DNA from 4 places in the Shewanella sp. TB7-MNA-CIBAN-0143 genome. Region 4 is predicted to be linked to each of the others. Evidence: predicted binding sites of a transcription regulator. Region 4 holds the regulator's gene; each other region holds the start of a gene.
The links. Region 4 encodes sigma-54, which starts transcription at its own class of promoters, with help from an activator protein. Its sites were predicted from a motif close to GTTGGCACGNNNNTNGNNT; they were not measured.
Positions count from the first base shown of each region.

Region 1 (8,239 bases), on a different contig from region 4:
CAGTAAACAGGACTTTTTCAACGACTTTCTTGCCTGTTATTGGTTGCAGCGTATTTTGAACATTGAGTAACGCTAGCTGACGTAGCTCATCTTTTCCGACTTGAGTACTCAACTTTTGCACATCAGCTGCACTAAAAGTTGTTAATAATGCATCCTCAATCAACGGAATATGCTTTTGTATAAGCACACTATCATCAGTGCCGCGTACCATTAACTGAACTTTTATTTCAACCAGCCTAGCGCGATCAACACCGGGTAAGTTAAATAGAAAAGGTCTTGGCATGCCAACATATTCAGCCTCAGCACTAACTATTGGCGCAGCAGCTTCAGCAGTGGCATCGCTGTTTGTTGCAGTAGGTGCAGGCTCGTCTGACCCCATAAAAAACCACAATCCACCGCCAATGAGTAGTGCCAGCACCAAACCAATAGCGCCAAATATAATCAGCTTGTTGCTTTTCTTGCCGCCTTCAGGGGTTTCATTTAACTCTAATTCTTGTTCAGCCATTATGGTTCCTAATCAACATTGTGATTAACATTAAAACGTAGCGATATAACTCGCTATTCTTCAAAAGTCACATTATTGCTATAGGTTACCTGCTTAAGCATAATAATCTATAGCTGAATGTAAACTCCTTGATGGATTTGTCATCAAGCTAACCTCTTGTGCTGAAATTTCGTCCAGCTGGCCATCTCCTGCAGCTTGATGTCCTGATTGTTCTTGCTGTTGTTCACTACCGCCACCACCTTGAGACACATGACTATCGGTCAGTTGTAACCCTTCTTGAGCAAGCATATCGCGTAATCGTGGCATGGCCTGTTCTACAATATCGCGGGTCTGCGAATGAGCAACATGAAACTGCACCTGAGTTTGATCGCCTTGGATTTGAATCTTAACCGTTAAATGACCGAGCTCTGGCGGATCAAGACGAATTTCAGCTTGTTGGATACCATTACTTACCATGGTTATTAACTGTTGTTTCATTACCGGAGAAAAACGCTGGATCATCTCTTGCATTTGAGCGCCTGGCTCTCCTTGTGGTCTTAGCGATAACTGGAATTGCGGCACGTCACTTTTGTGTATAGGAGTAAAGCTACTCTGATTTTGTAACACCTTGGTGTCAGTGTCGCTCATATCGGTCACAGTATCTAATCCAAAATTAGCCGGATTGACATTAGCTGAAGCATCTCCAGAGGCGCGTTTTGTCGCTAAGGTATCGAGTACCACAGAAAAATCAGCTTTTGCCAATACTTTGGTAGTATCGGTCTCTGATTGGATATTGCCATCAATACCCGTGCTATTACCTAAAATAGTCTTGGGATCGACAGTCATCCCTTGGGCAGAACCCACTGAAGCCGCAGAGCTAAAAGAGCGATCTACATCAGAATTAGCAGCTGCAGCATTAATATTGACGGTATTAAGATTGGCTGTACTAATATTAACTGCATTAAGATTGGCTGTATTAAGATTTGCAGTATTGGCTTGGCTTTGAATGGCCGCACTGGTAACAACTGAACCATCAATTTGGCGTTGTTCTGTACTGTTAAGTTTGCCTTCTGCAGATTCATCACTGTTAGCGACAGCAGCGGTTTGTAGAGTAAAGTCACTGAGTAACTCACTTAACGCTTGCTTATCTAGTGCTTGTAAATCTTTTACTGATAAATCAGCAAAAGCCATTAAATTGTCGAGTTCTTCAGAACTCAGCTGGGATAAAGCCTCTTTGACCGTCACAAAGTCTGCAGGCAACTCAATAACATCATTATCAACAATGCTGCGGTTTGTGGGGTCTGTTGAAAAAGTTTCGTCAACATAAACCTCAGATTGATCGATATGCGGCAATTCATTTCCGCCAGAGGAATGACGTTTATTGATAGCATCTGCCATATTCAGCTGAGCAAAAATCATTTCAGCATCAGCATTTTCGTCGCTAGATAGCTCAAGAGCATTGCTTGCCTCTATGTTTTCTGCTTCCGCATCTAACAATACAGGCACATTACTCGCGCGGTTCGTTGTAGCCAGTTCGGCTTCACTAGCTTGATTAAAAGCAGATAAGAACGATGTATTGTCAACATCTTGCATGTTCCCTTTTACACCTACATCAGCAGGTTTACCGCTATTGCCAAGTAAGATATTGCTCATCTGCTGCATAATCTGCTCCACTCAATCAAACAAGGTTAGGTAATTTATCGTCTAAAAAACAACTCTGCAATCTAACGCTATGGGTTATATGTAGGTCTATTTCACTACATACATAACATCATCTTAAAAAGCTCATAATGAAGGTTTCACTGTCGCTTAGCTGACGATTTATATTTCAATGAATAATATTAAGCAATTTAAATGCCAACACGTATTGGTTGGATCCTCTTTAGATGACAACAATCAAAGGGATTAGCCAATAAGTGTGTGTGATACGATATTAGTGTTAAAGGACATTACCACTTGAAGGACTATTTGAGTTTCCGACGAATATATTGTTGCATCGCAAACTCATCTGACATTTTTTGCTCACGTTTGGCTTCTATTACCCTTGCTTTGGTGGCTTTTTGGGCTAACAACATTTCAACAGCTTTGCGTTTTTGCTGTTTTTCTTGCCAATGAACTTGACGATAACCCACTTGTTTTTCGGCATCTTTAACCGCACCAACTTGCTGAATAATAGCGCTATCCACTTGGCGGATAAACTGATGAAATTGATGATATTGGTTAGCGCGTAATGTCGTCCCAGTATGCCCTTCCATCTGTTTCATATAATCTAAGCGATAGTTGTTTAGAGCATCGAGTTGACCTTGACGCTTTTGTCTTTCAAATTGCGCAGATTTAAGCTGTAATGCCGCTTGATCTTCAGCCGCCGTGGCTAACTTCAATACCGTTAATAAGGGGTCAGTTCGATTCATTTAGGTTATCCCTGACATTGTGCGGCTATTTGAGTCAACATCACTCGACTTTCTTCAAAACTCACAGGCTCTTTAAATCCCTGGCGTAAAAAAGCATTCATTGCCGGTTGTAAACGTATTGCATTATCAATTCGAGGATCGCTGCCTTGGGCATATGCACCAATAGAAATAAGGTCTCGGTTTTGTTGATACAAAGAATACATTTGTTTAACTTTACGCATCGCTTCTAGATGTTCAACACTGATCACCATAGGTGCGACACGGCTAATAGATGCTTCCACATCAATAGCAGGATAATGGCCAGAATCGGCAAGCTGACGAGATAATACAATGTGGCCATCTAAAATGGCTCGCGACGCATCGGCAATCGGGTCTTGTTGATCATCGCCTTCTGTTAGTACGGTATAAAAAGCAGTAATAGACCCCTGGCCAGCACCGCCATTACCGGCTCGTTCGACCAAACGTGGTAACTTAGCAAATACCGATGGCGGATAGCCTTTAGTCGCCGGAGGCTCTCCAACGGCAAGAGCCACTTCTCGTTGTGCTTGGGCATAACGTGTCAAACTGTCCATTAACAATAAAACATCGTAACCTAAATCACGAAAATACTCAGCGATACGAGTGGACGTTTCACAGGCTCGTAAACGCATTAACGGCGACGTATCTGCCGGCGCAGCCACCACAACTGAACGCGCGCGACCTTCTTTACCCAAAATTTCTTCAATAAACTCTTTAACTTCACGACCACGTTCACCCACTAAACCCACCACAATAATGTCGGCTTTAGAGCCTCGTGTCATCATGCCAAGCAGCACACTTTTACCCACACCAGAACCGGCAAACAAGCCCATTCGCTGACCTTTGCCTACTGTTAACATAGAGTTTATTGCGCGCACGCCAACATCCAGCGGTTCAGTAATCGCTCGTCGTGATAATGGATTAATGTAAGGACCATGCCGAGCAGCATGTTGATCGGTATTAAGTGGACCTAAACCATCTAATGGCACGCCACTACCGTCTAATACACGGCCTAATAATGACAAGCCGACATTTAAACCCGATTGTTCACCTAACGGTTTAACACGTGCGCCGGGTAATACGCCTCTAAGCTCTTCAATAGGCATTAAATACAGTAATGAATCATCAAACCCCACAACCTCGGCAACCAACTCACCAACCATGGTTTCAATAGAGCATAAACTGCCAACAGGAGCACGACAGCCTGTTGCCTCAAGCGTTAAACCAACAACCCTAACTAACTGGCCGCTGGCAACAGGTCGCAGCGGCAGCACGTGTTTATGATGCACCGCAAATTTATTGAGGAGCTTATGTTGACGAGTGCTCATCACTGCTTCCTTGAGATAAGTCTTTCGTCTGTTGTTTAATATCATCAGCAGTATCAGCTACCGCGGTATTAACTTGTGAGCTTGTATTAACAGATGCATCAGTATCAGCCGCATTGGCAACATCTGGGTTCGCGCTAATATCTGCGACCTGAGGGGCAACATCTGCTGAGAGAGACTCGCTATTGCTAGTACTATTGCTCGTACTATCAATGGTATCTGTACTGTTGCTATTGTCTTTATTATCGATAGTGTCGATATTGTCGATATTGTCTTTATTATCGATCGCGTCTTTATTGTCGATAGTGTCGATACCGTCAGTCGCTTGATTAACGTTTTGAAAATCATTTAAATTATCGACTGATGTGGTTTGATATTGTGAATCTGTGGTTTTTTGCTGTTGTACCGTTTTGGCTAACTGATTTGACTGAGCGTCCAGTTCACTAAATACCTGGTTAATACGTTGTTCGACACGTAAATCAACAGAGGAACGCACACTTTCAATCATACAGTCACCATTTGATAACGTTGGATCAATATCAATTTTCCACTGATTTTTTTGCAACTGTTCAGTACTGTAAAATTGATTAACAAGTTCTGCATCGTCTGGACTAAAACGTAATTTAACCCGTTGTTCTTTGAGTGGTAACGCGTCAACACCCTGGCGTAACGCTGATAATATATGCTCAGGGTGAGTCTTTAATTCATGACCAATTACCGACTTTGCTAAGCTTATTGTCATGGCTAACAGTTCAGCTTCAATTTCGTTATCTAATATTGATAATGGCAGTTCAAATTGGGAAATAATTTGATTAAGTTGTTCAATAAGCTCATTGGCCTTAATTTGGCCCGCTTCTAAACCTTGTTGTTCACCTTGCGAAAAACCTTGCTGATGGCCTTGCTCTAGCCCTTCTAAGCGCCCTTGCTCTAATCCTTGTTGATGGCCTTCTTGTTGACCTTGCTCAAAACCTTCTTGCTCTGCCGCTGCACGGATATCTTCTATTTGCGCCATAGTTGGTGGCGCCATAGATTTTTCGGCCCCAGTAACGGGATCAGGAATATGAGCTTCAGAAAATTTACCAAATAAATTTGAAGGTTCTAAACTGTTATCTTTTGTAATATCAGGTAATTGCCAATGACTAAATTCATGCTCATTATCGGCATTGAGTCCATCTTTAGGTGATTTTGATTCTGGCATAATTGATCACTTGTATAGTAGAAAACATTGGCGCAAAGCAAAATGATAATCGTCGAACATGGGATTAATCGTACTGGTATTAACCGTATTAACAATAACCGTATTAACAATAACCGTACTGGCGTCAACCATATTAGTAATAATCGTACTGGTATTAACCGTACTAACAATAACCGTACTGGCATCAACCATATTAGTAATAACCGTCAATATCATTAGGCGAGCGTTATCCCTATAAAAATGCCCAATAGAGATAACTCGTTAACATCGCCAGTACAAAGAGTCTCTATACATAAACGGCCAACCACAACGCCTTAATAAAAGTGATGATGTTATAAGAACTCGTCGCCACCACCGCCGCCTAGCATAATTTCGCCACTATCACTGAGTCGACGGGCAATAGACAGAATTTCTTTTTGTGCCACTTCTACTTCACTAATACGAATTGGCCCCATGGCCTCTAAGTCGTCGCGCAGTAATTCTGCTGCACGTTTAGACATATTGCCTAAAATTTTCTCTTTCAATCCTTCATCAGCACCTTTGAGCGCTTTCATCAGCACATCTTGCTGAACTTCGCGCAACAAGGCCTGAATACCACGATCATCCACGTCAATTAAGTTCTCAAACACAAACATCATATCTTGTATTTGTTGCGCCATTTCTTCGTCAGACTCACGCATGGTTTCCATTATCTGACTCTCAATACCTGTATCGAGATAGTTCATAATATTGGCTGCCGCTTTTAGGCCGCCCATTTTAGCTGCCTGCGCACCACCTTGACCCGCAAATTGTTTTTCCATAATGTCGTTTAATTCTTGCAATGCCGCCGGCTGAACCTCTTCAAGATTAGCAATACGCATCATTAAATCTAGGCGAGTATTTTCAGGGAACTGACTAAAAATTTCAGCCGCTTGATCTGGTTCTAAATACGACAATACAATGGTTTGAATTTGCGGATGTTCATTTTGAATAATGGTAGCAACTTGGCGTGCGTCCATCCATTTTAATGAATCAAGGCCTTTAGCACCGCTGCCCATAATAATCTGTTCAATCAGGTTACCAGCTTTGTCTTCACCCAATGCCGCGGTTAACGCTTTACGGACGAACTCTTCACTGTTAAAACCAATAGATGAAAACTTTTGAATATCGTCTAAAAATAATTTATGAACACCAATGACTTTTTCTTGACCAAAGTCATCCATCGCCGCCATTGCCATACCCACTTTTTGCACCTGCTTAGGTTCTAAGTGTTTTAAAATTGACGCAGCATCGGCTTCACTCAAGCTAAGCAGTAAAATGGCCGTTTTCTCAACACCAGTTACTAGATCTGGGTCAAATGCTGTTGATTTTTCTACTTTATCTTTTTTTTCATTAGCCATTGTCTTGTAACCAGTTTTTAACTACTTGAGTGGAAAGTTCAGGCTCGTTAGCCACTAACGCTCTAATGGCTTTAATCATATCATCATCTTTATGTAAATTAGGTATATGAATTGATCCATCATCAGCATAACTGTATTCCGCTTCTTTGGTATTTAGCATACCTAAGGTATCTGCAGCATACTGATCTTCAATTTCGGCTAACTCATGTCCAGGGCGAACATCATCTGGCATGTTAACCCCGTTAGGGTTAGTTAGCTTTTTAAGCATCGGTCTAACAACCGCTAATATAAGCACTAAAATAACAATTGCACCTAAAGCCAGTTTAATTGCACGCCAAAACCATGGTTGCTCCCACATATCGGGCTCTGGTAACGCTTCAATAAGCTGATCCATAAAAGGAACCGTAACCACTTCAAGCGCATCACCACGTTGAGTGCTAAAACCTACTGCGCCTTCTAATAAACGACGAATATTAGTTAACTCTTGCTCAGTTCGTGCCACGCGAGTTACCTGGCCATTTTCGTCTACTTGCCCTGGTTTAAAGTTAATCGCTACTGACACACTCACACGACGTACTACGCCAATTTGCTGACGAGTATGGCTTATCGTAGTGTCTAATTCATAATTACGCGTAGCTTCTTTTGAAGAATCACCAGATGCGGCTGAGGCAGTTGCTTCCCCCGCCACTTGCGGAATGTCAGACTCCATCGGCGGTTGATTGCTTAACGCACCAGGAATACCGCCAGAACTTTGACCAGATGAGTTACGTTCTATAATCATCTCACTGCGAATAGCCGGTAAATCAGGAGAGAAACGCTTTGCCGTTTGCTCCACTGCAGTAAAGTTCATATTCACATCAACTTGCGAGGTAAAATTTTCAGGCCCTAAAATTGGCATCAAGATTGATTCGATTTTCTTACGATATTCAGCTTCTTGTTGCTGTACGATCTCTTGCTCACGACGGGCTCGAGCCGAGGTGCCATCTTGGCTACCAGAATTAAGTAAACGCCCATTTGAATCGGTTACTGTCACGCGAGAAGGCACCAATCCCTGCACCGCTGAACCAACGATATCAACAATGGCATCAATCTCTTCTTGGCCTAGCCCGCCACGACGCACACTCACCACAACGGTCGCACTTGGCTTAGAGGCATTACGGGCAAAAACATTTTCTTTTGGTAATGCTAAAATGACTTTTGCACGACTAATACTTTTCAACTCTTCGATAGCTCGAGCGAGATTTTGTTCTTGGCTTTGTTTTAAGCGCGCTTGCTCCATACGTTGGCTAACACCAAAACCACTGTCTTGGTTTAAATAATCATTGGCCTGAGTGCTACTTTGAATACCCGCACGGCTAAGCAGTAACTTTACTTCTTGATATTTATCTTCAGGTACTTTGACCACATCAACGTTGATTTGATAA
Region 1 is NZ_JBEOPL010000002.1:325,296-333,534, forward strand. Features, by position in the region: gene fliL (flagellar basal body-associated protein FliL) at 1-505, opposite strand, end outside; gene AAEY97_RS02810 (flagellar hook-length control protein FliK) at 599-2,146, opposite strand; gene fliJ (flagellar export protein FliJ) at 2,449-2,895, opposite strand; gene fliI (flagellar protein export ATPase FliI) at 2,901-4,241, opposite strand; gene fliH (flagellar assembly protein FliH) at 4,222-5,436, opposite strand; gene AAEY97_RS02830 (hypothetical protein) at 5,479-5,655, shown strand; gene fliG (flagellar motor switch protein FliG) at 5,769-6,815, opposite strand; gene fliF (flagellar basal-body MS-ring/collar protein FliF) at 6,808-8,239, opposite strand, start outside.
Region 1: AAEY97_RS02810 (flagellar hook-length control protein FliK) is a predicted target of sigma-54. The motif match lies at 2,328-2,346, and genes of this name have one in related genera.

Region 2 (8,239 bases), on a different contig from region 4:
ACGACGCATATTGACAGTCTACTCGCTGCACTTTTATTCATTTAGCCTTCCTTTTTTAGTGATAGGATAACTAAGAATAGACCAGTCGGCTAACTTTAGTTGCTCATAATCAAAAACATACGCGTTTATCTGTAAATTATCCTACAAAATTGCCCCATCAATACTCCACTTCGGGATCAACTCATCTATATACACTATTGTATACACAATCCAAATGGGAATTATTGAGAGCATTAACTGAGTCATAGACCTTGGAGCAAACCACGCCAATCAATACAACGGCATTAAATACAGTTTCATCCACACAAGGTATTCAACCTAAATGCCATTAACATCAATCAGTTTTTTATACCGAAAAAACCTACACAATCCAGAACGAATAAGACTGTCAATATGATGGATAAGCAGTTGCTTGTACCATCAGAAGTGAAACGGAATTAATCAGTATGGGTATTATTGGCTATCGACTGTTTCAATAACTGCATATTTTCATCACGCTCATCATGATAGCTATTGTCCATATGTTCATCTACCAGCTGTTCACAACGTTTTTGGGCTTCATATTGCTTGAGAGGATCCACTTCTTTATCGGTTTGCGCTTGGCACAACACATTAGCCAAAGCCAACCACGGCATGACATTTAACAGCGGTTTTATCACATGGTTTGTCACAGAAAAATGCATCCATAAGTTATACCAATCCTATTAAATATGTGATCTTTCAGCGGGAGTTCAAAGTACTGTAGGCAAGGCAGATGATTGAAGCGAATAGTGATTCTATTTTGAAAACATCTAACGCAGCATAAAGTACTTTGAAACCCGCCAGAATGGAGTCTCTCAGGTATTCCACTTCTGTGTTGCATCGATTTAAAAGGGAACAGCCATTTCTACATCAATGCGCCTTGAATTAAAAAACCTGAGAGACTCTGAACTGATCAGATATTTAATGAGATTGGTATTAAGTGCTACACATGCTTTTTAGGCATAAAAAAACCAGCCCAAAGGCTGGTTTGAGTATAACCGAATAGATTATCCTGTTACACGTAACTCATCGACTACATCTTTTACGTCATCGGTGTTTTTAGCGATGGCTAAGGCTAAATCACGTTCTGCATCACTCGACACTGTGCCTTTTAATGTCACTACGCCATTAGCGACATCGACGTTAATATCGGAACCTGACACGTCAGCAGAGAATAATAATCGGGTTTTCACTACGGTAGCAACTTTCGAATCTGTGAGTGAGTCACTTAAATCCTTGCTGTCTTCATCACTGTACTGCTTCATCACCGAAAGCTCATTGTTAACGTCTTTCACGCCATCTAAGCTTCTAATTAACTCTCCAGCAAGTGACTTATCAACACTGCTGTTAACTTTACCTGTTAGGGTCACGTTGCCATCATGCACGTCGGTATTAATATCAAATGAGTTCAGATTTGCATTTAACAAAAGTGTTGTTTCAGCTTTACCATCGATCCACGCATCTTTTGCATCATCTTGCCAATCTTGTGCTGCATTTGCACCGAATGCCATTGAACCTAACATAATGCTCATTACTACAGATAATGTGGTCTTGTTCATAAAGTTTTCCTCCGTTGTTAATCTCAAGGAATACAATGCGTGAACCATGCCAATTGTTATAAGCATCTGTTAATAATGAATTAACAAGTATTCATGGTTATTGTCATCTTACTGATAGATGACAATATCGGACTTTTTTACCGACGCTAGGTAAATTTTTCATCGTTGCGATGAGAATTAATGACTCTCAATTGCATTCGCGGAATAGCCTGATCTAGCATTAAATGACCCCTCCAGAGAATGAACAGATGACTAATGCCGTACTATTATGCTGTCAGTCAGGTAAACACACGCCAGCCACAAATTAACATCCATTAAAACACGCTTTCTGTGTCGCCGATGGCTAAGTATGAGCAAAAGAGAGGTTTTTCATGGTGTCACAGCTCATTTGCAGCCAAGCAATACCTTCGGCAAGTTGGCTAGCAACACGCTGGTTTTTAGTTTTTCTAGCCGTTTGCTTTAAATGAGCCAAGACCTGTTGTTCGGTTTCAACCAATACCGCTATCGCTTGGGGTAACGGCTTATGCTGTATAACCTGCTCAGCCTTAGCATAGTGTCGATGTGAGGATTGTTGATGGTAAGTTTGACTATCTATTGGCCTTGCTTGGCTTGTTCGCACCACGCTAAACAAAGGAGTTAAACGATCCAGCATGCATTTTCTAATGTCGGCCATGCGGATAAAAATCCGTTTGATGTTGTAATCGTCAGCTCCTAATGTAGCTTGGGTATAAAATTGTTGCCCTTCCTGGCATAAATCAATTGCCTCATGTAATAGCCATACATCGGACTCAACCTGTTCTTCTCGAGTAAATGATTTCAACGTAAATCCTCCTGCATTGGATAATTTTACTGGCACTTTGTTGGATGGGTTGTGTAACATATACGGGTACAGCACACCTTATTAAGCAAAAACTAAACCATGAACACCCCATGCACATGGGCAAAAATTAATTAACCTTCTAATAGTTAAAGTTATTATAATTTGTCCGGGTCTGAGTTAATTACCTAATTACACGGAATGATCACTGGTGATTGTCAACACGACATCACTGGTAAACATTAGACTTAACACCACAGGGAGTGAATCGGTATGCCACGTCCAACACTTTTTTATCATTTACACCGTCGTCAAGAAGGTGAAGCACGGCTCCTGGCCTTACCGAGTTGCCAGCACTTTAATAAGATTGCTAGTTCAGTTGACCAGCCCTGGTTAGACCAGCTGCACAGTAACTCGATAGACGTTGCTATTATTGAATTATCGCAGTTAAGCCAACTAGAATACGCAGAGTTAACTGACAGTGCGTTAATGTCTGATATTGAGTTCATCTTCTTAAGCGAAGGTAAACCGAATCCTAACTTAGATTACTTAATGTCAAAAAGCGCTGGTTATCATTTTCGTCAGCCTTACGATGCCGACGCAATCAACGACACCTTAGAAGACTTTGCCCAAGACTTGCAGTCACAATCGACAAAACAACAACAGCCATTTTCTAGTGAACTAGACCAATACGGTTTGTTGGTTGGCTCATCGCGGGCAATGCACAAGTTGTATCGTACTATTCGTAAAGTTGCCGTAACCGAAAGCAACGTACTTATTGTCGGTGAAAGCGGTGCGGGTAAAGAGCTTGTAGCCAACACCATTCACCTGGCCAGTCACCGAATCAACCAACCATTTATCGCCATTAACTGTGGTGCATTAAGCCCTGAACTGGTCGACAGTGAGCTGTTTGGCCATGTAAAAGGCGCTTTTACCGGTGCTCATCGTGATCACCGTGGTGTATTCGAGCAAGCAGAAGGCGGTACCTTATTTCTTGATGAAGTCACCGAAATGCCGCTAGAACATCAAGTAAAATTGTTACGCGTACTCGAAAACAATGAATATCGCTCTGTCGGCTCACAACAGCTTAAAAAAGCCAATGTTCGCATTGTTGCTGCCACCAATCGCGATCCAGCTGACGCTATTGATGCTGGGCGTTTCCGCGAAGATTTATATTTTCGTTTAGCGCATTTCCCTATCCTAGTGCCACCATTACGCGATCGTAGCAATGACATCAGTGGCCTAGCACAACATTTTTTAGCCTACCGAAATACTGCTGAAAAACTGACTAAAACCTTTTCAGATGATGCGATTAAACTTATCCAACAACAAAAATGGCCCGGAAATGTTCGCGAACTAAAACACGCAATAGAACGTGCATATATTTTGGCAGAAGATACTATTTTACCAAGTCATATCACGGTGACACCTCTGGAACCATCAACTGAGCCTTTAGCTGACGACGTACAAATACCTGCTGGTATGCGCTTAGATGAACTTGAAAAAGTAGCTATTTATCAAGCGCTCGACAACTCATTGGGCAATAAAAATGATACTGCCAAACAGCTAGGTATTAGCGTCAAAACCCTTTACAACAAACTCAGTAAATACGAAGACCAAACCGGTTCAGACGAACCATAGCGTCATTAAACGCCCATTCATTAAACGTGTTTGCTCGCTTCTGGCACAAGCACATTTAATGACCTGGGTTTGACTTTAATACACAAATCTTCTGATTCAAATAACTCACCATCGATCACATATTGGCAAGACGAATCTGTGTTTAAGTAGATTTTTTTTGCTTGCTCATGATGAATTTGACTCTGTTGATTATCTTCACGTTCTCCAGTTAAGCCTGCAAATAGCAACTCGGTCATACTCAATAACTGTTGTGGCGATGTCTCACTCGATTCAATCCAGGTAATATCTAACAAGCCATCGGTAATATTGGGCTCGCCATTACCTAGCGCTAACAAGCTGGTAAATGGCGCAGCATTGGCTATCACTAGGCTAGTGGTGTTAATCACTTTAATATCGCCACCATCGATCTGCACTCTTATCGACAATGGCTGGTTTTCGCCTACCGCCGCCCACAAACCATTAAGGTAGGCTAATTGTCCTAGGGCATCTTTTTGGTCACGATCAGCCTTCGCTATCATTTTTTGTTCAAAGCCTAGCCCCACCAGCAACAACATCAACTCATCATTACATGTAGCAGTATCAACACGTTGTGAATAACCTTGAATCAAAATATCAAGCGCTTGCGATACCGGCACCAATTTACTGGCGGCGCCAAACAAAGTATGACTTAGTGCATTGGTGGTTCCCATCGGAATAATACCTAAGAAAATATCGGTATCAACAATCACTGATGCCACCTCGTTAACCGTACCATCGCCACCACAGGCAACTATAATATCTGCGCCCTTTTGTTTAGCTTGTTTGGCTAATTGCACTGCAGACTTATCTTTGGCGGTATACAGCACTTCAAGCTGAAAGTAATCCGTCAAGGTTTGGGTAATATGGTCTGCTTCATCATGCCATTTACCACCACCAGACACTGGGTTAACAATCAACCAAGCACGTTTGTGAATATTAATTTGTTGCTGACTATGCATTTTTTCTATAGCGGCCAACTGCCATTTATTTAACCGTGCCGTTTGGCGGATACTATTGATGGATTTAAGCACATCATTAACATTACGATTTCTCTCACGGCAGACTAAATAAGCCGCTAATACCAACACCGAACGCCCCCGGCCTAGCGCGCAATGCACTACTACATTTTTACCATTACTGACTTGAGTGTGTAACCAATTAATGGCTTGATTTAACTGCGCGACAGTCGGTACGCTGTGATCTAATATGGGAATATTTAAATAGCCAATATTTTCATCAAACAAGGTCCACTCTAATGCGTCAAATTCGGCAGTAACATCCAAAATTGCATCAATTTTTTCATGCTTAAGTCGGTCAATATCACTGGGAAACAATCGGCAGGCTAAATACAACTGCTTATCTATTTTTTGGATTACGGGCACTTTGTCGTGCTTTCTTGCCCAGGCGTTATACAGCTGGCACCCCATTAAAAAGGGAACAAAACTCCAACTTATATACCAAGGAATGCTGCCATCTTGGCTTTTTCGGAAAATGCCTGCGCTATTAAACCAATAAGCTGAACTCACCAGCCCTAAAGATAATGCAATCCAAGCAAAAATAACCTTAAGTAACACATAAGGAAGCGCCACAGATAAGCACAAAGCCAATAATGCGCCAACAGTATAGTAATATTTAATATGAATACGGGTTAGCATTGTGGTCCTCCTGTTGTAAAAAAAGCAGCACATGTGTGCTGCTTAGGCTAATACTTATCTTAATAACTATCTGGTCATTACGTCGCTGTCAGTCAAACATTCAACTTCGACTTACATTGGTTTAAATGGAGTTACTCTACCTAGAACAATGCATTTTGAGTTGTAAAACTTAACGACTTAAACAAATAAAATAGTTAATGTGATTGGTATAATGCTTAGCAGTCTGGATCTTCTGCTTTCATACCTTCTTTAACATCTTCACATGTATCTTCAACTGCATTACCGGCATCTTGGATCATTTCATCCACTTTCTCACCTGCATTTTCAGCTTTGTTATCTGAACATGCTGATAAACCGGCCGTTAAAAACACCATTAAACTTGCCATTGTCAGTAGTTTTAATAAATTCATATTCATCTCCTGGATGATGGTTGTAATCGTATAAACTTGTTTAAGCAGCCTCAACTTAGATTAAGGTAAGGGGTTAATACTATCCTCGGGGAGCTTTGCCTCTAATCGCATTGGCTACTAACGAAATCACTAGCAACACAATAAAAATAAAGAAAATAATTTTCGCGATACCTGCTGCTGCACCAGCAATACCAGTAAACCCCAATAGACCCGCTATAACGGCTATCACTAAAAACATTAATGTCCAGCCCAACATAAAAACCTCCTTGGTGTACGGTTTACATTGTGATGTGCGTTGAATTTACGCTGACGATTGAAACAAATATCTTATCTCTATCGTAAAAATTAACGATTCACACCACGACTATGTATTAGTTAAAGCTAGCATCATGCCAACTTCAACAAAAAACTATAAAACCATGATTTACAGACGTTTTAAATTTAAGGTAAGAAAAAAAATAATGAAGAAGCCATAGGCGAACAGGCAATTTTTACCGATGATACGGTAAGAGTTTCAGGCTATCACGGTTAGATAACAAAATATCGATATGTAAACAAAAATGCATTTAGTGGTAGTAATGGTTTACTTTTTATGAGGCAACTTAAGTGAAATTAAGGCAGCAAGAGCTATAAAACCACTCGATATCCATAAACAAGCTTCTAAGCCATAGGCTTGATAGACCCAACCTGACAGTATCGTTCCAATCAACCTTCCCATGGCATTGGCCATATAGTAAAAGCCCACATCCAGTGACACGCCATCACTGCCAGCATAGCTAACAATTAAGTAGCTATGCAGTGATGAGTTAATCGCAAACACCGCGCCAAACATTAATAAACCGATGACGACACTTTCTAGCACATAAAAATCGGCATGTAGTGCGACTGCAATCGCGGCAGGAATGAGTAGTAAATAAGTTGCCCATGTAAAAGCAGCTCGGCCGCTCGGCACTTTTCCCTGTCGTTTACCGGTGAAATAAGGTGCAATGGATTGCACCACACCATAACCAATCACCCAGCTAGCCATAAAGCTACCAACCCACCAATGATCCCAGCCAAAAGTTGTGGCTAAAAATACCGGTAATGCCACCACAAACCATACATCTCTTGCGCCAAACAAAAACATCCGCGCCGCCGACAATAAATTAATTGCCTGACTTTTAGAAAAAATGTCTTTGAATTTGGGTTTGTTTTTCGCTTTGCCTAAATCATCTTTTAAGGTCACTAAACTACATAACCATACAATGCCTAATAACGTGGCCATTAAAATAATGGCGCCTCTAAACCCTAGGCTTGTGAGTAACACACCACCTAAAAAGAATCCCACTCCTTTTAAGGCATTTTTAGAGCCCGTTAACAACGCAACCCATTGGTAAAGCTTACCTTCTGCATCTGCGGGCACTAAGGTTTTAATGGCGCTTTTGGCGCTCATTTTATTCAAATCTTTGGCGATGCCCGACAGCGCCTGAGCAGCCATAACGTACATGACGGTTAGCATGTCAGCAGATACAGTTAGCATAACTAGTGCCACTATTTGTAGGCCTAAGCCAATATTCATAGTGTTATTTAGGCCAAGCCGTGCGCCTAACCAACCACCAACAAGATTAGTCACGACACCAAAAATCTCATAAAACAAAAACAACATCGCAATATTTAACGGGCTGTAACCCAATTGGTGGAAATACAACACCACCAGCATACGCAAAGCGCCATCGGTTAAGGTAAATGCCCAGTAATTACCGGTAATCAATAAGTACTGTTTTATCGATGGTGATAAGGTACGCAATGTATCCAGCCCCATGAAGCTTATTCCTTGTCTGCTAAGCCGACTTTGCGGGCGAGCTCAGCGGTACGATTAGCGTATCCCCACTCGTTGTCGTACCACACATACAGTTTCACTTGGGTATCATTCACCACCATGGTCGACAACGCATCGATAATGCTTGAGCGTGGGTCGGTTTTATAATCTACCGACACTAATGGGCGTTCTTCATAACCCATGATGCCCTGCAGTTCAGTATCAGCTGCTTGCTTCAATAGTTGGTTTACTTCTTCAACCGTTGTTCCACGAGTCACTTCAAATACGCAATCGGTGAGTGACGCATTGGCTAACGGTAC
Region 2 is NZ_JBEOPL010000009.1:146,240-154,478, forward strand. Features, by position in the region: gene AAEY97_RS09610 (TetR/AcrR family transcriptional regulator) at 1-41, opposite strand, end outside; gene AAEY97_RS09615 (hypothetical protein) at 438-671, opposite strand; gene AAEY97_RS09620 (BON domain-containing protein) at 1,029-1,580, opposite strand; gene AAEY97_RS09625 (glutamyl-tRNA reductase) at 1,924-2,400, opposite strand; gene AAEY97_RS09630 (sigma-54 interaction domain-containing protein) at 2,671-4,038, shown strand; gene AAEY97_RS09635 (diacylglycerol kinase family protein) at 4,059-5,711, opposite strand; gene AAEY97_RS09640 (hypothetical protein) at 5,927-6,121, opposite strand; gene AAEY97_RS09645 (DUF1328 family protein) at 6,201-6,377, opposite strand; gene arsJ (organoarsenical effux MFS transporter ArsJ) at 6,705-7,922, opposite strand; gene AAEY97_RS09655 (ArsJ-associated glyceraldehyde-3-phosphate dehydrogenase) at 7,928-8,239, opposite strand, start outside.
Region 2: AAEY97_RS09645 (DUF1328 family protein) is a predicted target of sigma-54. The motif match lies at 6,500-6,518, and genes of this name have one in related genera.

Region 3 (6,897 bases), on a different contig from region 4:
TTATAAAACGCAGTCCAGCAGCAAAGTTCACCCTTAAGCAGTTTGAACATGTTAATGCCGACTTAGTGTGTCGGTACCTCAAAGCTGCAACCAAGCAGAGCCTAACAGGGGTTAACATTTTACTTTATGGTCCAGCAGGTACGGGTAAGACCGAGCTTTCACGTACCTTGGCAAAGTCACTAAAGCGTAGCCTACTAGAAGTACAAAGTGTGCAGTTTGAAGATGGCAATATAACGAATGAGTTCTTGAGTAAACAGCCTACTAGCCAGCGGATTAGCTACCTTAACCTGATGCAAAGTTTGTTGAATGGTACAGATGGAAGCCTCTTACTGGTTGATGAGTGTGAAAGCGTGTTTAAGCATGCCGACGAGCATTACTCCAAAGAGGGGTTAATGCGTTTACTTGAAACAAACCCCGTACCGACCATTTGGATAACCAATCATATATCGATATTGGAGCCCAGTTATATCAGGCGATTTAAGTTGGTGATGGACATCCCCGTCCCTGATGAATCCTTTGCTTATTCGATGAGTAAAGCCATGCTCAAGCAACTTAAGGTATCTGATGCCTTTCGCTTAGAGCTGGCTTATAAAACAAAAGCCGCGCCAGCCTTTATTGCTAATGCGGCTCATGTTGCCAATGCGTTGGCCTTAACAGGTGAACACGCTGAAACTGTGGTATTGGAAGTCGTGGATGCCATGCTTGAAGCTTGTGGTGAAGAGCAACCACTACCGCAATACGAGGGGCAGCTGAATTTTGACCCAAGTTGCTTAAACCTTACCACCACAAATGGGCAAGATGCTGAAACCATCATTAGTGATATCGATGACGCGATTGAAAATGGTCTGCCGTTAAGGGTGTTATTAAGTGGTCCAGCAGGTACAGGGAAGACAGGCTGGGTTCATCATTTGGCTGAAACGCATGGATTGGACATCATGCACATCAAGTGCTCTGACGTTCTGAGTAAATACGTTGGTGAGAGTGAACAGAACATTGCAGCGCTCTTTAAAGAAGCACATAGAGAAAACAAGCTAATGCTATTTGATGAAGTCGATAGCTTACTGAGCAAGCGTGAGAGCGCTCAAGCGCAGTATGAAGTACAACTTATCAATGAGCTGCTATCTCAACTTGAATGCAACAGCGTTCCTGTGTTTGCTGCAACTAACGCACTCGCATCAATCGACAGTGCTGTGATGCGACGCTTTGACTTCAAGTTAATGTGTGACTACCTCACCGAAGCACAGAGACATACGATGTACCGACAGGTACTTGGTATTACTAAGTTGACTCATTCAGAGAAAGACCAACTTCACACGCTAAACCAGTTAACCCCAGGTGACTTCGCTATCCTAGCAAGGCGCATGGTATTTCAACCGAATCACAACCATAGAACGACGGCCATTACGTTACTGGCTGAAGAAAACAACCGTAAACAAGCAAAAGGCCACATCGGCTTTATTCGCTAACCCCCACCCATAAAGGAACATCCTATGACCACATTATTGAGTTCGCTCAAGGTAATCGCTCGCCCTGAAATTGTGACCAAGCCACCGGTGGTGAGTAAACGCATACGCTTATTAGAAAAGCTTAAGCAGCAATTAGAAATGGCCGAATGCTTCGTTGAAGGTAAAGAGTTTGAAGCCTACCGTGAAAAGAGCATCAAAGACCCTGAAACAGGTGAGCGTAAGAAGATACGCCGTCGTTATAACGTTCGCCCTTGGTTCTATGACAGTGAGGAACATTACTATCTTGAAGTCCGTATTAGCGGTAAGCCCATAGAGCTGGTTAAAGATAAACCCGCCATTGATGTAGGTGATAAAGCCAAACTACCAGACACCATTAAAGTCATTATCGATGCGGTAGAAAAAGGCGAGCTAGATACATTCTTACTTGCACCACCTCCTAAGTTCCCAAGTAAGAAAGAGAAAGGTAATCAGCCACTAAAAACTGAACCCAGCAAAACCAAGTAATCCTATTTGAGGGGGGGATTAGTAATCCCCTCTCCGCTTAAGCTATTTGTAAGGGTAAGCCAATGGCATTAATACGCGAAATTAACGTTAAGTATCAGTTCAGAGAAAGTCAGTGTGAATTGGCAGAGAAGACACTGCTTCGACCTGAAGATGCTGCAAAGGTATTTGATTACCTAAAATATGAAACAAAGGAAGTGTTTATCGTGGCTAACCTCACCACCCAACGTGCTATCAACTGCGTTGAAGTCGTTGCCACAGGTTGCATCAACAGTATCAGCATGCGTCCATCGGAGGTTCTCAGAACGGCCGTCATACTCAATATGCCGGGGATAATCCTTGTTCATAACCACCCTTCTGGCGATCCAACGCCTAGTACAAGTGACCTTAACTTTACTCATAAGGTGATTGAATGCGCCAAGGTGCTCAACATTGAAGTCATCGACCATGTGATTATCGGCCTAAATCGCTTTACCAGCTTACGTCAAAATCAACCCGAACTCTTCTAAACTCTGTGAGATAACAAAATGAATACTATTAATAAGGAACTGGCCTTGCCTGTTTCCGATAGCTTACTGCTGCCGTTAACCAAGCTGATTAGTAACACCACTCATGATGCATTAACCATTAACTTTAGAGATCCAAACTACAGCTCAGAACATGGTGGGTTTCATCCAGTCGAAATCAGGCTAGAAAAGATGGCTGAACATTGGAACCTGTGTTACATCACCGAGTTCTGTTTTGTCGGTCACGGTGGCTATGCCGAACTCGTAAAGGCGTTGGACTTTGATTTTAACTTTGGCGTGTTTCAAAGCATTAATGGCGAAATATTACTGGATGCCGCAATGGAGTTTTACCCTATATGGGAACAAAACTTTGTGTGCTATTGGCAGGATTTAGAAATATTTGAAGTCAGTATCTCAACCGATTAACGAAGCGATCCTGCTGTGAAAGTAAACATGTCAATTTATCTACTAAAGGATGCAAAAGCTTGTTGACGCATTAAAGTAACAATCTTGTATTTTTACCATTGATTTATAAGCATAAAAAAATCCCCGTTCGATTAAGAACAGGGCTTTAAATAATGGTACCTGAGGTCGGACTCGAACCGACACGCCGCGAAGCAGGGGATTTTGAATCCCCCATGTATACCAATTTCATCACTCAGGCAAAGGCTTTGAAGCTATATTTAGCTTTGCAAAGTTATCTAAAAAAGACCAAATATCTTTGCAAAACCAAACCAATTCCATCGTACCTACTTTATGTGTTTTTAACCCTGTTGGTAACTAATGTTATTGAACAGGCACATAATTATCAATCTAAAAAACTTTGCAAATCTTTGCAAGGGTTTTGAACGTTAATAAATATCTATTAACTAATTCAATCAACAACTTACTGAGTTATGTTGAGTACACGCTGCGAATTTTGAATCCCCCATGTATACCAATTTCATCACTCAGGCAAAGGCTTTGAAGCTATATTTAGCTTTGCAAAGTTATCTAAAAAAGACCAAATATCTTTGCAAAACCAAACCAATTTCATCGTACCTACTTTATGTGTTTTTAACCCTGTTGGTAACTAATGTTATTGAACAGGCACATAATTATCAATCTAAAAAACTTTGCAAATCTTTGCAAGGGTTTTGAACGTTAATAAATATCTATTAACTAAGTCAATCAACAACTTACTGAGTTATGTTGAGTACACGCTGCGAATTTTGAATCCCCCATGTATACCAATTTCATCACTCAGGCAAAGACTTAGTAGCTATGTTAGCTTTGCAAAGTAATCTGAGAAATCCAAATATCTTTGCAAAACAACACTCGTAATTTAATCCTAACCAAACAATACTTTTCGTAACAATCATTGTCACGATTAAGTGCTGGCGATTATACCGTTGCATTTAATAATGGCAAGCCCTTTACCTATTATTTTCTATAAAAAACACTCAATTGGTCAAAAGTCATTCATCACCCTCTATTGAGATGGATTGTGTTTTTTTGTGAGCTAATTGGCAATTTTACACTAAGTTAACATCATGACGGCTGAAGATTGATCAAGATCAGTATAACGACGTTATTTTGACTTTATGATGATCACGTCTTCACAACCTAAAGGATAAATATCATGGCATTTTGGTTAGATTTAATGTTTGGTAACGCAATAGGATTACTTTCTATGATGGTAATTTTTTGTACCTTTGGAATAATGTCTTATCTAATGTGGATGTTTATTGTGAAGTCTGCACCTACTAAGTGAGTCTCTTAATAGGTTAAGTTTTTTACTGCTTATTATTCATATCCAATATGGATACTTCCTTGTGAATGATAGATTGGCGACAAAACACATGATGTGTTTTTATGCCAGAATGGGGGCTTTATACGCCCCCATCTTTTTTATTCATCTACAGCACTATTTTCCGCGCTATTATACCAATCCTATTAAATATGTGATCTTTCAGCGGGAGTTCAAAGTGCTGTAGGCAAGGCAGATGATTGAAGCGAATAGTGATTCTATTTTGAAAACATCTAACGAAGCATAAAGGACTTTGAAACCCGCCAGAATGGAGTCTCTCAGGTATTCCACTTCTGTGTTGTATCGATTAAAAAGGGAACAACCATTTCTACATCAATACGCCTTGAATTGAAAAACCTGAGAGACTCTGAATTGAACAGATATTTAATGAAATTGGTATTACACTGCATGCTTACGTGATTGAATCAATCCATTAATAAAATGTGGTCGCGTTTTAATCAGGTAACTCATTTCTTCTGCACTGGGTTCACCCGCTGGTAAACGGAGTACATCACGATTTAAATAATTACGTGCTTGCATCGAAATTTTGTATTCAGCCGTTGGCCCTTGAATCGCATAGTGACGCTCGTTTCCAAGCATTTCAAGTATGCTGGTATTAACTAAATTTTTAACCGCTAATTCATTTTGTGGCAAGGTTAAAATAGTTTGTCCTTGTAAAAAGAACTCCCGTAGCAAGGCTCTTTCAGCAGGGTCCAGTAGTTTCACTTTTGTGTCAATAGTTTCTACGGTACGTTTTTGACGTAAATATACGATGGCCTCATCGACGACAAAGGCAAAAATCTGGCTTAAAAAATATGCCACTCCCATAATCAACCCTAAGCCAATAAACTGACCATATTGATTAACGAGTTGGTCTAACGATAAAAACGCCAATAAATCTTTAGGCGCAAACAATAAACTAGCACATGTTACAATAAGCCATGACATAGAACTTACGAACAAACGCTTACTATTCAATAACTTTATTGAACCTACTTTCATTTTCATCATAGCTTACCCGCAGTGTCAGATTTTTGAGCTTACTAAGGCAAAGCAAAATATATGCCAGAAAAAATAATTGATTAGCTGATATTTATTTATTTTTTCATACTATATATGGCCTATCAGGCTATGCTTGAACCAAGGTATGAAACCCGAACTAACACTGGCGAAATGCATTGTAGAATAAATACTTTCATCGGTAGATCCTCCCTATTTATAAATCACAATGAAGAAACTATGCTGATATCCATAAAACAGTTACTGCGAAGTCCAATAGCTCGAAAACTGACGCTTTCTATCGTGATCTTTAGTTCTTTAATTACCCTCGTGACGACGGCTTATCAGCTCGTAAGTGATTATCAAAGTGATGTAAGTAGAATTGATCGCGTTTTTTCGAATATAGAAGCGGTAAATTTAGAAGTGCTGGCAGCCAGTATATGGGTAATAGATGAACATTTAATCGACACGCAGCTCCGTGGTTTAAGTCAATTACCTGACATAAACTATATTTCTATCCGTGATGACACGAATCAAGAATGGCACTTTGGTGTATATAAGAAAACGGCTGTTATTGAGAAACAATACCCATTAATTTATACCAATAATGAACATATTCCTGTTGGGACACTCATCGTACAAGCTGATCTAAATGTCATATATGATCGTTTGTATGATAAAGCAACACTGATTTTATTATCCAACGCGATCAAAACCTTCTTAGTGGCTGGCTTTATCTTGCTTCTGGTGTGGTTCAATGTGACCAAACATCTTCGTCAACTAAGCCAATATTGCGATGATATTAGCTTAGACCACGACTTTACTCCTTTGGATTTTAATCGTAAGCCGCAACATGATGAATTCAGTTTGGTAGCCGATGCGGTTAATACCATGCAACGGCAAATAAGAGGCTCTTATCAAGCATTGCACCAATCAAAAATCGATCTTCAGCACGCACTTGAAGATCGCGATCGCTTACTGCTATTAGAACGCAGCTATAAAGATGAGCTCGCGCGCCAGGTAAAAGAACAAACCAGAGAACTTGAACAATCATTGCAAATGTTAAAACGAACACAACAAGTTCTGGTTGAAAAAGAAAAAATGGCGGCACTAGGTGGGTTAGTTTCCGGCGTAGCTCATGAAATTAATACCCCTATCGGTATTTGCTTAACGGCTGCCAGCTCGCAATTGTCTCACATAGAAGAGTTGATCAAATTAATCCATAGCGATGATGCCACTTTAGAACAAATTAATGGGATTTTAGAGCAATACCAACAAAGCAGTCAGTTAATCGTCAGTAATATCACTCGTGCCAGTTATTTGATCCAACAATTTAAATCTATTGCCGCAGAACAAAGCCACGAGAAAAACACCGTCTTTAATTTGAGCAATCTATTACGCGATATTACTGATTCAACATTAATGATATTTTCACCGCAAGACGTCGAAATAACCACCAGTTTGGATAAGCAGTTGCAACTTAATAATAATGCCAGTTTATTAAGCCAAGCTATCACTAATGTGGTATCAAATGCCTTTTTGCATGCGTTTAAGGATGTTTCGCAAGCGAAAATCCACATCAATGTCGTTGCTGAGCCAGACAGTATCCAAATCGAAATTCAAAATAATGGCGCGG
Region 3 is NZ_JBEOPL010000022.1:3,699-10,595, forward strand. Features, by position in the region: gene AAEY97_RS16705 (AAA family ATPase) at 1-1,466, shown strand, start outside; gene AAEY97_RS16710 (DUF6641 family protein) at 1,491-1,970, shown strand; gene AAEY97_RS16715 (JAB domain-containing protein) at 2,033-2,476, shown strand; gene AAEY97_RS16720 (DUF2787 family protein) at 2,495-2,899, shown strand; tRNA gene AAEY97_RS16725 (tRNA-Leu) at 3,053-3,137, opposite strand; gene AAEY97_RS16730 (DUF3149 domain-containing protein) at 4,095-4,226, shown strand; gene AAEY97_RS16735 (superinfection exclusion B family protein) at 4,662-5,273, opposite strand; gene AAEY97_RS16740 (sensor histidine kinase) at 5,502-6,897, shown strand, end outside.
Region 3: AAEY97_RS16735 (superinfection exclusion B family protein) is a predicted target of sigma-54. The motif match lies at 5,314-5,332, and genes of this name have one in related genera.

Region 4 (8,239 bases):
CCATGTTGCCGTGATAACAGGACGTAAATCCAAGATTGTTGAAAACCGCATGACGGCATTAGGTGTAACACATATTTATCAAGGTATTGATAATAAATTTGAGCCTTTTGAGCAATTATTGTCGCTCTATAATGTGACTGCTGATGAAGTGGCTTACATTGGCGATGACATGGTAGACCTACCTGTAATGAAAGCCGTAGGACTAGCCGTTTGTGTCGGTGATGGTCATCCGTTTGTCAAACAACAGTGCCATATGACAACCACCCTCAATGGTGGCCACGGCGCACTGCGTGAACTCACCGATTTATTACTATTAAGCCAAGATAAATTTGCCAGTGCTCATGGTATGAGTATATGAGTAGAGTCACGCTAGGTATTATTGCTTTTTTTGGGCTTGCTTTTATATTGTACTGGCAAGCACAAGTAAAACGCAGTGAAATGGACGCGGTACAAATACGCGGTATTGAGCGCCCAGATTTTGTTGCAGATAACCTACGCACTACAGAATTCAACCAACTAGGTTTCGTCGAAAGTCGAGTCAGCGCCGAACACATGGAGCATTACGCCTCAAGTGACATCACTCACTTTACCAAACCTATCTACCTCATTTACCCTGAAAACGGTAAAGCACAATGGCAATTAAGTGCAGACCGTGGGCAATTGAATAAAAATACCAGCAAAGTCACATTAGAAAATAATGTTATTATTGATGCCATTGATATAGAAGAACCCCTGCAGTCACTGAGTACCCAAGCTATTACGGTGGATTTAACCACTATGATAGGATCCTCACAAGAGATGGTGTACATCAAAGGTAAAGGGTTTATTATTCAAGGTTTAGGCCTACATGCTGACTTGAATTCGCAAAAATTATCGCTACTAAGCCAGGTAGAAGGAACATATGAGCCACATTAATCGTCTCCACACTCGCGCCAATGTTATGTTATTAAGTAGCATACTTTGTATATTGAGTTTGCCTGCTATAGCGAAACAAGGGGATCTGAAACAAGAATTGAAAATCGCTTCAGTCAGTCAGTCTGCCGACATTAAGAATAATCAAATTGTTTTTAATGGTCCGGTAACGATTGTCCAAGGCACGATTAATATCAATGCAGATCAGTTACGGGCGTTTACCCCTGAAAACACCACCAGCAAGAGATTAATTGCTACTGGCACCCCGGCTACATTTTCGCAAGAATTAGATGACGGTAAAATTGGTACCGCAAGTGCTAACGAAATTAGCTATGACCTTGCCACCACTACACTCACATTGACTGGCAACGCCAAACTTGATCAATCAGGTAGCCAGGTTACCGGTAATAAAATCAAGTACAACATCAGTGCTCAAGAGCTGATTGCCGAAAGTACTGGTACAGGGCAAGATCGGGTAATCACCATCATTCAACCAGAGAATTTCCAAGACGAGTCGGCGCCAAAGCAAAAACTCCCTGAAATTCCTGTTAACAAGCAGATCAAACCATGACCCAAATTACCTTAACCGCTGAAAATCTAGCTAAAAGCTATAAAGCTCGTCAAGTTGTTAAAGATGTGAGTTTAACGGTTAAAACAGGCCAAATTGTCGGTCTTTTAGGCCCCAATGGTGCAGGCAAAACCACCACCTTTTATATGGTTGTCGGCTTAGTAAAAAGCGATAAAGGCCGAATATTGATTGACGATGACGACCTTACTGCCGATCCAATGCATTTGCGCGCCCGCAAAGGTATAGGTTACTTACCACAAGAAGCCAGTATTTTCCGCAAGCTCACCGTTTACGACAACATAATGGCCGTACTGCAAACTCGCAAAGAGCTCAGCACAGACCAACGTATTGAACAGCTTGAGCATCTACTCGAAGAGTTCCACATTACTCACATACGCGACAGCCAAGGTATGTCGTTATCGGGTGGCGAACGTCGTCGAGTTGAAATTGCGCGCGCTTTAGCTGCTAATCCAAAATTTATTTTGCTTGATGAGCCCTTTGCTGGTGTTGATCCTATTTCGGTCATCGACATTAAAAAAATCATCCAACAACTTAAAAATCGCGGTTTAGGGGTATTAATTACCGACCATAACGTACGTGAAACGCTAGACGTTTGTGAGCGAGCCTATATCGTCAGCCAGGGTAATTTAATTGCCGAAGGCACACCTGATGAGATATTAAGTAATCAACAAGTTCGAGCTGTGTACTTAGGTGAACAATTCAAGCTATAGTTACTTTACTGGCCTTTTAGTCTAGCTAACTCATTTCATTGAACGATACCTAAACAACGTTAAATGTCATTGATGTTTATGGCAATCGATTACAGTTCGAGATTGTCATTTTTATGGAAAATCATCTAGGGATAAGCGGTAAATGAAAGCGTCACTCCAACTTAAAATGGGTCAACACTTAACCATGACCCCACAATTGCAGCAAGCCATTCGCTTACTGCAATTATCGTCATTGGAGCTACAGCAGGAAATCCAACAAGCATTAGATTCAAATCCATTGCTTGAAATAGAAGATGAGTTTTCTGAAGCAAAAAACTCCTTAAAAGAAAACCGCGACCAAGCGGATACCGACTTTAGTGACAACAGTATTGTTAATGTCGAAAAAGACACTTCCACCGTCGACATAGCAGAATCCATGACCAAAGAAACCATGGATGATTTAGCCATGGATACCACATGGGATGAAGTATACACAGCCTCACCTATGTCAGGTTCGGGCAGTGCAAGCATGCGCGATGACGACATGCCCTTTCAAGGTGAAACTACTGAAGGTTTGTACGAACACTTAGAATGGCAAAAAAATCTCACTCCATTTTCAGACACCGATCTCGCCATTGCCACCGCCATTATTGATGCCATTGATGAACGCGGTTATTTAACCCAAAGTACCGAAGATATTCTCGAAGCCATGGGTGATGAAAATGTGGAACTCGATGAGGTTGAAGCGGTATTAAAACGCGTTCAACACTTTGACCCTGTGGGTGTTGCTGCACGTGATTTAAGTGAATGCCTATTTATCCAATTAGCGCAATACTCTAACGACACACCCCATATCGATAATGCCCGTTTGTTAATTAAAGGCTATTTAGAGTTAATTGCTGGCCGTGATTTCAGATTATTGATGCGTAAAACAAAACTAAAAGAAAATGAGTTACGTGACGCAATCACTTTAATCCAGACACTCAATCCTCGTCCGGGCTTATTAATTACCCCCATGGATGATGAATACGTGATTCCCGATGTCACAGTATTAAAGAAAAATGGCCGTTGGGTAGTAGAGTTAAACCCAGACAACATGCCTAAAATTGGTGTTAATCAGCAATATGCAGCCATGGCTAGAGGCAGTAAAAACCCGTCGGATAGTCAATTTATTCGAGGCCATCTGCAAGAGGCTAAATGGTTTATTAAAAGTATTGAAAGCCGTAATGATACTTTACTTAAAGTGGCAAATTGCATTGTGCAATTTCAGCAAGGCTTTTTTGAATATGGCGAAGAAGCCATGAAGCCTATGGTGCTCAATGATATCGCTGAAGCTGTAGAAATGCATGAATCGACCATTTCACGAGTCACCACACAAAAATATATGCACACCCCTCGAGGCTTATTTGAACTAAAATACTTCTTCTCTAGCCATGTCAGTACTGACGATGGCGGGGAATGCTCATCAACGGCCATTCGTGCTTTTATCAAAAAGCTGGTTGCCGCAGAAAACCAGAAAAAACCACTGAGTGACAGTAAAATGGCTCAGCTTCTGGCAGAACAGGGCATAAACGTTGCTCGTCGTACGATAGCAAAATACCGTGAAGCAATGATGATCCCGCCCTCAAACCAACGTAAGAGTTTATAACCTACTAGGCAATGGAGGATTTTTTATGCAAATAAGTCTGACTGGACGTCATGTCGAAATAACAGAATCTTTACGTGAATACATCCACAGTAAATTTTCAAAGCTTGAACGACACTTCGATCAGATCCATAATGTACACGTTGTGCTCAATGTAGAAAAATTACAACAAAAAGCAGAAGCCAAAATCAACATTAATGGCGCAGAAATTTTTGCAATGTCAGAAAGTACTGATATGTATGCTGCAATAGACGCCCTGATCGATAAACTCGACCGTCAGGTAATTAAACACAAAGAGAAGAATACAAAACACTAACGATGGAACTTTGTACCATTCTGCAGCCGGAATGCACTACCTGTGCCACACCGGGCAGTAAGAAAAAAGTACTGGAACTCATCAGCAATTTAGTCGCTGCCCAGTACCCAACCCTGTCTTCGCAAGAGGTTTTTGAAAGCCTGTTAGCGAGAGAGAAAATGGGTAGCACAGGTATAGGAAATGGCATTGCGATACCTCATGGTAGATTAACGACCATCGATCACCCTATCGCGATATTTATTAAATGTGAAGAAGCCATTGCCTTTGATGCAATCGATAAGCAACCCGTGGATCTTTTATTTGCTTTGTTAGTACCTGCAGACCAGTGCCAACAACATTTAGGCACGTTATCGAGCATGGCCCAAAAGTTAAGCGATAAGCAAATATTGAAACAGCTTCGTAAAACTCACGACGCAACAGAACTTTATCAGGTTATTACTGCATGAAACTAGTTATAGTATCGGGACGTTCAGGCTCAGGGAAATCCGTTGCCCTGAGAGTATTAGAAGACCTAGGATATTATTGTGTTGATAATTTGCCTTTACCACTCATTGGCACATTATTAGCCCAGCTTAAAGGCAGTAATGATTTGGTTGCGATTAGCGTTGATGTTCGTAACATTGCAGAACAAGGTAAAGCGCTTCAAGACCAATTGGCACTACTTCAAAATGACACTGAAATTATCAGTTTCTTTTTAAATTCCAATGACAAAGTATTGCTTAAACGTTACAGCGAAACACGTCGATTACACCCGTTATCTAAAAATCATATTTCACTGCAAGAAGCGATAAAACTAGAAGGCCGTTTACTTGAGCCTATCGCAAAAATTGTTGATCACTATATCGACACTTCTGCGCTAAATATCTACGAATTAAGCGACCAAGTTAGGCAAATATTATTAGGCAGTGTTGATAAAGAGTTAGTGATTAACTTTGAATCTTTTGGCTTTAAACACGGCATGCCGACAGAAGCAGATTTTATGTTTGATGTACGCTTTTTACCCAACCCACATTGGGAAATAGAACTGCGTCCATTTACGGGTTTAGACGAGCCCGTACAAGAATTTTTAGGTCGTCAGCCATTAGTTAATAAATTTATTTGGCAAATTGAAAACCTATTTGAAACTTGGATGCCGCATTTAGAACGTAACAATCGCAGTTACCTTACCATCGCGATTGGTTGTACTGGTGGTCAGCACCGTTCGGTATATATTGCAGATCAATTAGCAAAACGATTTCGACAAGGCAGTAAACACACGGTTAATGCTCGCCACAGAGAATTAAATATCAGTGATACTAATAACTAAGTGAGCATAGGATCGCGTCAATGATCAAACTTGAACGCCAAGTGACCATTTCAAATAAATTGGGGTTACACGCCCGTGCCGCCACAAAACTCGCGATGTTAGCGGCGGATTTTGATGCTAACATCACCTTAACTCAAGGCGAAAAAAACGCCAGCGCAGCTAGCGTACTTGGGCTATTAATGCTTGAAAGTGGTATCGGTAAAATGATTACGGTGACAGCTCAAGGCCCAGATGCTGAAGTTGCATTAAACGCAGTGTGTGATCTCATTAATGCTAAATTTGATGAATCTTGTTAATTTTTTAATCGCATTGAATTTATAAATAGCCTGTAATGTGTGAATAGCTGCAAGTTACTCATGCTTTAAGCCACCGTCATCCTTATTTTATGCGGCCTCTAAATGACTAGGCCATACTAACCAAACTGTCACGACATTGATGATCACCAGTAGACATCAGTCCCTCAAAAATATTAGCCCTTAGGATTATCTCACGCAGTTGATACCAATCTCATTAGTATCAGTTCATTCTGCGGGAGTTGGCGTTTAACATGATAAAGACATTACCGCTTCTAGCAACGGATCCAGTGCAACTCTGTTTCCGTGACGTGGTTCGTCTATAGTATGTAAGCAGCATTGGCTGCTGCAGAATTTCACCGCAGAAGTCATTTAAGTATTCTATTTCTGCATTTCATTGTCTTACGTAAAGACAGCTATTTCTGCATTTATACGCCTTGAACTGTACAACCTGAGAAACCCAGAATAATGACATACTGAATAATATAAGTATGACGAATAGGAAGTAGATATATGGGTAAAGAGTACCTAGACAATGAGATAACAGAACAACGTCTCAATCAACTCGTTCAAGCACTAGACAGTGGTCTGTTTGTCCATGCCCGTAACATGCTACATACCATGTCACCTAACGATGTCGCCCTTATTCTCGAATCATCACCGCCCAAAAATCGTCAGGTGTTATGGCAACTCATTGACCAACAATATGCTGGGGAAATTCTTGACGAATTAGGTGAAGAACTTAAAGATTCACTTATTAGCAGCATGACACCAGAGAAGCTTGCCCAGGCCACAATAGGCATGGATACAGATGACATGGCCTATATTCTTCGCAGTTTACCCGATGATGTTTACAAGAAAGTGCTCAAATCAATGCGAAGCCAAGACCGGGATAGAGTAGAGCAAGCATTGCGTTACCCAGATGATACTGCCGGCAGTATCATGAATACTGATACCGTCACCCTAAGACCCGATGTCAATATCGAAGTGGTATTACGCTATTTACGTCAACGGGGAAATTTACCTGATACGACTGATACTTTATATGTTGTGGATCGCCATGATCATGTTTTAGGCGGAGTAAGATTAGCTGATTTACTCACATGCGATCCAAGCGTAACGGTCCGCAGTATTATGGACACAGAATTAGAAAGTATTCCTGTAGAGATGTCCGATAAAGATGTGGCGCAAAAATTTGAACGGATGGATTGGATATCTGCCCCAGTCGTCGACAGCCAAGCAAAATTGCTTGGTCGAATTACTATCGATGACGTTATTGATGTCATCCGCGAGGATGCCGAACATTCAATGATGGGAATGGCAGGGATGGATGATGATGAAGATACCTTTGGCCCTGTACTTAAAAGCACTCTGAGACGCTCTCTATGGCTAACCATCAATCTATTTGCAGCATTACTAGCCTCATCTGTCAGTAACATGTTTGAAGGTACCTTAGAGCAATTCGCCACCATCGCAATTTTAATGACCATTGTACCGAGTATGGGAGGTGTTGCGGGTAATCAAACCCTAGCACTCGTCATCCGCGGGATTGCACTTGGGCATATTGGCCAAAGTAACTCACGCTGGTTAATTGGTAAGGAATTAAGCATCGGATTATTGAACGGTTTAATGTGGTCTGTATTGGTCTTTTTTGCGGTATGGCTTTGGAAAGACGACATCGCATTAGGTGGATTAATTGGCAGTGCCATGCTGATTAATATGACGGTAGCAGGCTTTGCTGGCGCCACTATCCCCATAATGTTAAAAAAGCTAAATATCGATCCTGCGTTGGCGGGGGGTATGGTGTTAACGACGGTAACAGATGTCGTTGGCTTATTTGCATTTTTGGGCCTAGCCACATTATTTTTAATGCACTAAATCATTGATTTAAATCGTACATATCATGTCGTCCAACGAAATTGCGCTATCTAGTGCAATTTTACGGACCTCGGCGGCGTCGCTATACACATAAGTCTTTTTCACACATAAGCTCATTTACCAAGCGCTTAGTACTCTGATCACTTTTGCAGCTATGTCTGCAGCCTCACTTTGTTAACGTTTTTCAAACCATCAACTGGCAACAACTCATTCGGTGAAAACCTTGCCTTCATCTTGTCATTAAGGTGACCTTTTTTTGCCATATTTGTCATCCATACTGCGCTACGACAATCACAACCGTAATGTGTTGCCGGCAGCACATGCTCACCACATTAGTGCAATTGCACCAATCTGGTTGGCGACGCAAAAATAACAAAACTACAGGTAACAGGTAATGTACTGATAAATAACAACTAAAAATATTTATCAAAGTTGGCACAAGCTTTCCATATAAGAAATATGTACCTACTAAGTAGTAGTTTATTTTTTAAGCAGTCCATTGTAATTGTAGGAGATAGCGATGAATAAAATAACCGTAACACGTAGCATTATATCGATAAATGTCATGGTCAATAATGTCATTGCACAATGCCGCCAAAACATTTTTTTCT
Region 4 is NZ_JBEOPL010000038.1:577-8,815, reverse strand. Features, by position in the region: gene kdsC (3-deoxy-manno-octulosonate-8-phosphatase KdsC) at 1-358, shown strand, start outside; gene lptC (LPS export ABC transporter periplasmic protein LptC) at 355-915, shown strand; gene lptA (lipopolysaccharide transport periplasmic protein LptA) at 902-1,483, shown strand; gene lptB (LPS export ABC transporter ATP-binding protein) at 1,480-2,211, shown strand; gene AAEY97_RS20700 (RNA polymerase factor sigma-54) at 2,354-3,838, shown strand; gene hpf (ribosome hibernation promoting factor) at 3,864-4,151, shown strand; gene ptsN (PTS IIA-like nitrogen regulatory protein PtsN) at 4,154-4,597, shown strand; gene rapZ (RNase adapter RapZ) at 4,594-5,457, shown strand; gene AAEY97_RS20680 (HPr family phosphocarrier protein) at 5,478-5,753, shown strand; gene mgtE (magnesium transporter) at 6,264-7,628, shown strand; gene AAEY97_RS20670 (hypothetical protein) at 8,149-8,239, shown strand, end outside.